Nodosilinea sp. E11: one gene and its partner. The protein of the gene in region 1 interacts with the protein of each later gene in a pairwise test. Links are inferred from orthologs where the notes say so. Each region holds a gene or a part of one and is shown on either strand. Other genes may lie near its edges.

Region 1 (3,196 bases):
GTCATCGAGTAAGTGGCGTGACCACTCGGAAAGCTAAAGTCGCTAGGGGACACCATACCCTCCCACAGGTCGGGGCGCACCCGGTGCCAGAGCAGCTTGGTGTTGAGATTCAGCACTGCACTGCCCCCGGTTACCAGGGTCAGGTAAGCCGCCACTGGCCAACGTCGCCGTACCAGCGCCAGGGCAATGAGTACCCCACTGGCGGGCATGACTCCCCAGTAGGTGCCCAGCTCGGTGGCGATCGCCACGCCCCGATTCAGCTCTGGGGTGGCATAGCGGTGCAGGCGCAGCAAAAAAGCTGCATCCCAGGCGGGCAGGGTAGGGTAGACGGCAACCAACAGGCCCAGGGCAATGAGGGCCACGAGGGCGGTGAGGGCGGTGAGTAGGCCCCAGGGGGTAGGGGTAGGGGCTGATCGTTCCATACTTCTTACCTTATCCACCCATCTGGCAGCCACGCATCTAACGTCGCCATTAAGTCACCGTTGAGAAAATCGGGCATCTCTAGAATGTGCAGCTGAATCAGCGCCACGATCGCCACTGTGTAGACCGTCGACGTGATCAACCCATTGCGAAGCGATTGACTTGTAGAACCCTGCCCGTCTTTTTGCAGAGCGGTGACGGCCCCCTGCTGCATCAGCACAAAGCCCACTACATTGGTCAGCCAGTAGCCTACCCCGGTCATCGGCACCAGGGCATCGGGCCAGGGGCGGCTGAAGAGGTAGCCAAAACCCAGCGCCAGGGGCAGGTTGATCACCAGATCATTCCACCAGCAGAGGGGCGAGAGCAGGTAGCCCACCACCACCAGAGTGCCACCCCACAGACGGCGCAGCCAGGATGTCGTGGAGTTAAACACACTTTTTGCTTCGGGGGTGGTGTTTGGCTTGGTCTCTGACTCGATAAGTTGCAAGGGAAGCATCCTTGGATAGTTGAGTTGGTGCAAGGGGCAGGTCGAGGGGAGCCCAGCCAGCCCGGTTTTGACCAGCCTAAAGGCGTTGGCAGTTAGCCTGTGCCTAGGTAGATCATGGGAAAGCGTGGTCAGTTTTTCACCCACCTGGGGAATGAGATGGTCAGGCGCAGCCGCCAGCATACTCTGGTGGGTTCTGCTAACACGCTATCTAATCTACGCCAAAAAAACTGGGGTAAGGCGGCTGGTATTTAGCAAGATATTGACCCACAAACCCCTGGGCAAACGGCATTTGTCCAGGGGTTTGTGGGTTAACCAAGCAGGATTTGGTGTCAGGGTTGGTTAAAACCAGGGCTGCTCAACCCCTAGGCGATCGCCTGAGAGTAGTTTGGCGACTCTTCAAAGGTGCGCAGCAGCTTAGCCCGCAGGTAAACCCGCTGCTGGGGCTGAATAGCTAAGGTTTTGTACTGCTCACGGTTGATGTGGGCGGTTACGGGCTGCCCATTCTCTAGGTTCAGCTCCAGACGAATCGTCCAGCCCAGGTGAATGATGTGATTGATGGTGGCGGGCAGGCTGCCATCGGCGGGGGTTGTAAATACTTCAATGTCGTGGGGGCGTAAGAATACCTGGCCCGCCCTCTGGGGCGTCTCTTGGTGGTGCGACTTCCAGGTGTGGTCGGGGGAGAGCACGTTCACAGCCCCAATGAAGCTCATCACGAAAGGAGTGGCAGGGTTTTCGTAGACTGCTTCGGGGGTGCCCACCTGCTCGATCTTGCCGTTGCTCATCACCACGATTTCGTCGGCAATTTCCATCGCCTCTTCTTGGTCGTGGGTGACAAACACCGTGGTGACGTGGACATCGTCGTGGAGGTGGCGCAGCCAGTCACGCAGGTCTTTGCGCACCTTGGCATCGAGGGCACCGAAGGGTTCATCCAACAGTAGCACTTGAGGCTCGATCGCCAAGGCGCGGGCCAGGGCCACCCGCTGGCGCTGGCCGCCGGAGAGCTGGGAGGGGTAGCGATCGCCCAAATGACCTAGCTGCACCAGATCTAGCAGGGTATCGACCCGGTTTTTAATCCGCTCCTTGGGCCATTTTTGCAGGTCTAGGGCAAAGGCCACGTTCTTGCGCACCGTGAGGTGCTTAAACAGGGCGTAGTGCTGAAACACAAAGCCAATCTGCCGATCTTGCACCGACTTATAGGTGGCGTCTTGGGCCGAGATATAGATTTTGCCGGTGTCGGCGCTCTCCAGGCCAGCAATCACCCGCAGCAACGTGGACTTACCCGAACCCGACGGCCCTAGCAGTGCCACCAGGGAGCCGCTCTTTACCTCTAGGTTAATCGGCTCTAGGGCCTGGAAGTCACCAAACCGCTTAGTTACGTTTTCTACTCGAATTCCCACGGGTTATCTCCCAAAACGTGCAATGTGCCGTCAACCAAGTGCCAATTTCACAGAACCCGCCCCGAATCTGCTACGCCACGGCGGGGTGAACCGTCCTGCGCCCCCAGCGTGACCTACGGCCAGACTGCGGTGAAAGACGGTGGGGCGTGATTGACAACGCTAAACAAACCTGTGAAACAAACCTACCTCAGGCGCAAGCCAAGTGCAAGTTATTTGAATCTAAGATCTAAACCACGCTGCAAAATCATGTAAATGAATTTCATTTTGATCTCGATTTAATTTCAAATTTCTATGATACAGTCGGTAGGCAATCACCGAAAATCCTACCGAGATACCGTAGATTAAGGAGAAGCCGTTTATGACATCACCTCGTAACCCTGAGCGCCCATCCGCCCAAGGCCCGCTCAGCATTTTTTCTCAATTAACCCGTGGCCTGGGGGGTGGTTCTGTGTCTCGCCGGTCGGCGATTTTGTTTGTGGCTGGCTTGGGGCTCTCTGGGGCGATCGCCGCCTGCGGTAGCACAACTTCGGGCACCGCTCCCAACGATGGCGACCAAGCTGCGCGGCCTGACACCATTGATGTCACCCTGGTCAGCTTCGCTGTGACTGAAGCCGCTTACAGCAACATCATTCCGCTGTTTGTCGAGTACTGGAAAGAAGAGACTGGCCAGACCGTGCGCTTTGACCAGAGCTACGGCGGTTCCGGCAGCCAAACCCGTGCTGTAATTGATGGCCTAGAAGCCGACATTGTTGCCTTAGCCCTGGCCGCCGATACCCTTCAGATTCAAGAAGCTGGCCTAATCGAGTCTGGCTGGGAGCAAGAAACCCCCAATGGCGACGGCATTGTCACCTCGTCCGTAGGCGTCATTGTGACCCGTGCAGGCAATCCCAAA
Region 2 (3,131 bases), 2.2 Mb from region 1 along the record:
ACATGAACAGGTATTCAGGCATTATTTGGCCGTGCAATTTGCAGTGGGACGGGGCGATCGCCTAGAGGAGATAAGCTGGTTCTGCCTTAGCGCCTGTCTCAGCTCTAGCGGGGCTGGCACGACTGGTTCTTGTTTTGGGCAAAGGTGCTGGTTGAGATGGAATACTTTTAGCAATGGCTGCTGGAGAACGATTATGGCTGACCCGGTTCCCGCCGCTGAGTCTACTGCCGGTGCCCAGAATACTGGTGCTCATAGTGCCTGTGCCCACGAGGCCGGGACACCAGCGGTGGCAGAAATTTTAAGCATCGACAAAGCCCAGCGCATGGCGGAGTTTTTTGGGGTGCTGGGCGATCCCAATCGCTGGCGCATTCTCTCGGCTCTGGCCCTAAGAGAAATGCGCGTGGGGGAGCTAGCCGCCGCCGTAGCCATGAGTGAGTCGGCAGTGTCGCACCAGCTGCGGATTTTACGGGCGACGCGCCTGGTTAGCTACCGCAAGCGCGGGCGCAACGTGCTCTACTGCCTCAAAGACGACCATGTGTTTAACCTCTACCGCGAAGCCTCGGAGCACCTAGATGAACCTATGGAAGAGTGAGGTCAAAGGGGATGGGTCGGCAATGGCTGAGGCGGGGCATACCCACAGGATTCGGGGTTAGCCCACCAACCTGCTTTCACTGAGACGGTAGACTGAAGTATTGTCGGGTTGTCTTATAGTGCTATGACCGTTTCTCCCGTCGCCCAAAGCGCAGTTCAACCGCTGCTCAGTATTGCCCAGGCTACGCGTCAGGCCGCCCAAACCCTGGCCAGCCTCTCTACCGCCGAGAAAAACCGAGCCATTGAGGCCGTAGCGGCAGCCCTAGAGGCCAACGCCAATGAGATTGTGGCGGCTAACCAGGCCGACTGCGAAGCCGCTGTAGCGGACCAACTGGCTAAACCTCTCTACGGTAGGCTCAAGCTAGATGAGGTGAAGTTGGCGGGGGCGATCGCAGGTGTGCATGACGTGGCGCGCCTACCGGATCCGGTAGGCCCGGTGCAAATTCACCGAGAGCTAGACGAGGGGCTAGTGCTCAAGCGGGTTGCCGTGCCCTTGGGAGTGCTAGGGGTAATTTTTGAGTCTCGCCCCGATGCGGTGATGCAAATTTCAGCTCTGGCGATTAAGTCGGGCAACGGCGTGATTTTGAAGGGGGGCAAAGAGGCCGTGTGCTCTTGCACGGCTCTGGTCAAGGCGATTAAACAAGGCTTGCAGGAGGCGGGGGTAGACCCCGAAGCCGTGCAGTTGCTTACCACCCGCGAAGAAACCCGCGCTCTGCTAGATCTAGAAGGCTATGTTGATCTGATTATTCCGCGCGGGTCTAATGCCTTTGTGCGGTTTGTGCAAGACAACACCCGGATTCCGGTGTTGGGTCATGCCGATGGGATTTGCCACCTGTACGTGGATCGAGAGGCAGATCTAGATCAGGCGGTGGCGATCGCGGTGGATGCCAAGACCGCCTACCCCTCCGCCTGTAACGCCATTGAAACCCTGCTAATTCACCAAGACATTGCGGCGGTGGCGCTACCGCCCCTAGCGACAGCCCTGCGAGAAGCCCAGGTCGAAATTCGCGGCGACGCCCAGGCTTGCCAGATCGTGCCCTACCTGGTGCCCACCACCGCAGACGACTGGGCCACAGAGTATAGCGATCTAATTTTGTCGGTGAAGGTGGTGGCGTCAACGACCGAGGCGATCGCCCACATCGCGACCTACGGCTCTCGCCATACCGAGGCGATTGTCACCCGCAACCCGGTCACCGCCGCCTACTTTATGAACCGAGTTGATGCAGCCGGGGTCTATCACAACTGCTCGACCCGCTTTGCCGACGGGTTTCGCTATGGCTTTGGGGCCGAGGTGGGCATTAGCACCCAAAAAATGCCCCCCAGGGGGCCGGTGGGGCTAGAGGGATTGGTCACTTACAAGTACCATCTGGTGGGCGATGGCCATGTCTCCGCCACCTACAGCGGCAGCGAGGCCAAGCCCTTCACCCATAAAGATTTGCCGCTCTAGGTTAGAGTCGAGCCCCAGGAGCAGCAGCTATGGAACGTGTCGTCATTATTGGCCTGGGTCTGATCGGCGGATCGCTGGGGCTAGATTTAGTGGGCCAGGGCCACAGCGTGGTTGGCATTGCCCGCCGCGAGGAGACGGCTCAGGCGGCTGTGGCGATGGGGGCAGTTACCGAAGCGGCCACTGACCTAGGGTTGGTAGCAGGGGCCGATATGGTGTTTATTTGCACCCCCATTGATGCGGTGGTGGCCACGGCGGCGGCGATCGTGCCCCACCTGAGCCCAGAGGCCGTAATTACCGATGTGGCTTCGGTGAAGGGAGAGTTGGTACCAGCGATCGAGGCGCTGTGGCCCCATTTTGTCGGCGGACACCCGATGGCGGGCAAGGCCGAGGCGGGGCTGGCGGTAGCCGAGGCAGGGCTGTTTCAGGGACGTCCCTACGTGCTGACGCCTACCGAGGCCACGAACCCAGCGGCACTGGAGCGGGTGAGGGCGATCGCCGCCAGCCTGGGCGCTAACCTCTGCCAGTGCAGCCCCCCCCAACACGATCGCGCCGTCGCCTGGATTTCGCACCTGCCGGTGATGGTCAGCAGCAGCCTGATTCTCGCCTGCCAGGAGGAAGCTGACCCAGCTATTCTGGCCCTGGCTCAAACCTTGGCCAGCTCAGGCTTTCAAGACACCAGCCGGGTAGGCGGCGGCGTGCCAGAGCTGGGTACCCTGATGGCCCGCCACAACCGAGCGGCCCTGCTAGAAGCCCTAACCCAATATCAGCAGCAGCTAGAGCAGATGAAAATGCTGATTTCTGCCGAAGACTGGGACGCAGTGCACAACACTCTTACCCAGGCACAAGCTGCCCGGCCTGCCTACTTGATCTAATACTGAATCCTGTTTGGTGACCCCGGTTCAGCAGGGCGCATGCCATGCGACCCTATGGTTTGGCCGTTTGGGAATCGGGGTTATGCAATTCGGATTCGGTATAACGAGAAATCCAGTTGCTTTAGGGAGACTGAGAGCCAGGTCAAACTATTACTTCGCCGGGTACACGGGTTCTTTGTCGATCACCACCGGTTTTTGATATAGCAGGGCGGTAAAGGTCA

Evidence for each region.
Region 2: the proteins of RRF56_RS03240 (region 1) and RRF56_RS12620 interact in binary tests that used the Escherichia coli proteins (3 or more experiments, as listed by UniProt). The link is inferred for Nodosilinea sp. E11 from one-to-one orthologs.

The regions. Positions count from the first base shown.
Region 1 is NZ_CP136520.1:127,010-130,205, reverse strand. Bases 288-3,165 are described here. They hold RRF56_RS03240 (sulfate/molybdate ABC transporter ATP-binding protein), read right to left. Parts: upstream 2,305-3,165; coding sequence 1,270-2,304; downstream 288-1,269. Other genes in these bases: RRF56_RS03235 (sulfate ABC transporter substrate-binding protein), read left to right, coding at 2,663-3,165; RRF56_RS03245 (hypothetical protein), read right to left, coding at 428-907; RRF56_RS03250 (phosphatase PAP2 family protein), read right to left, coding at 288-422. Outside these bases: more of RRF56_RS03250, read right to left, coding at 1-287; more of RRF56_RS03235, read left to right, coding at 3,166-3,196. UniProt on the Escherichia coli protein: Part of the ABC transporter complex CysAWTP involved in sulfate/thiosulfate import. Responsible for energy coupling to the transport system.
Region 2 is NZ_CP136520.1:2,330,039-2,333,169, forward strand. The notes cover bases 64-2,876. They hold RRF56_RS12620 (glutamate-5-semialdehyde dehydrogenase), read left to right. Parts: upstream 64-715; coding sequence 716-2,038; downstream 2,039-2,876. Other genes in these bases: RRF56_RS12615 (ArsR/SmtB family transcription factor), read left to right, coding at 323-592; RRF56_RS12625 (prephenate/arogenate dehydrogenase), read left to right, coding at 2,068-2,876. In the rest of the region: more of RRF56_RS12625, read left to right, coding at 2,877-2,910; RRF56_RS12630 (ATP-binding protein), read right to left, coding at 3,061-3,131. UniProt on the Escherichia coli protein: Catalyzes the NADPH-dependent reduction of L-glutamate 5-phosphate into L-glutamate 5-semialdehyde and phosphate. The product spontaneously undergoes cyclization to form 1-pyrroline-5-carboxylate.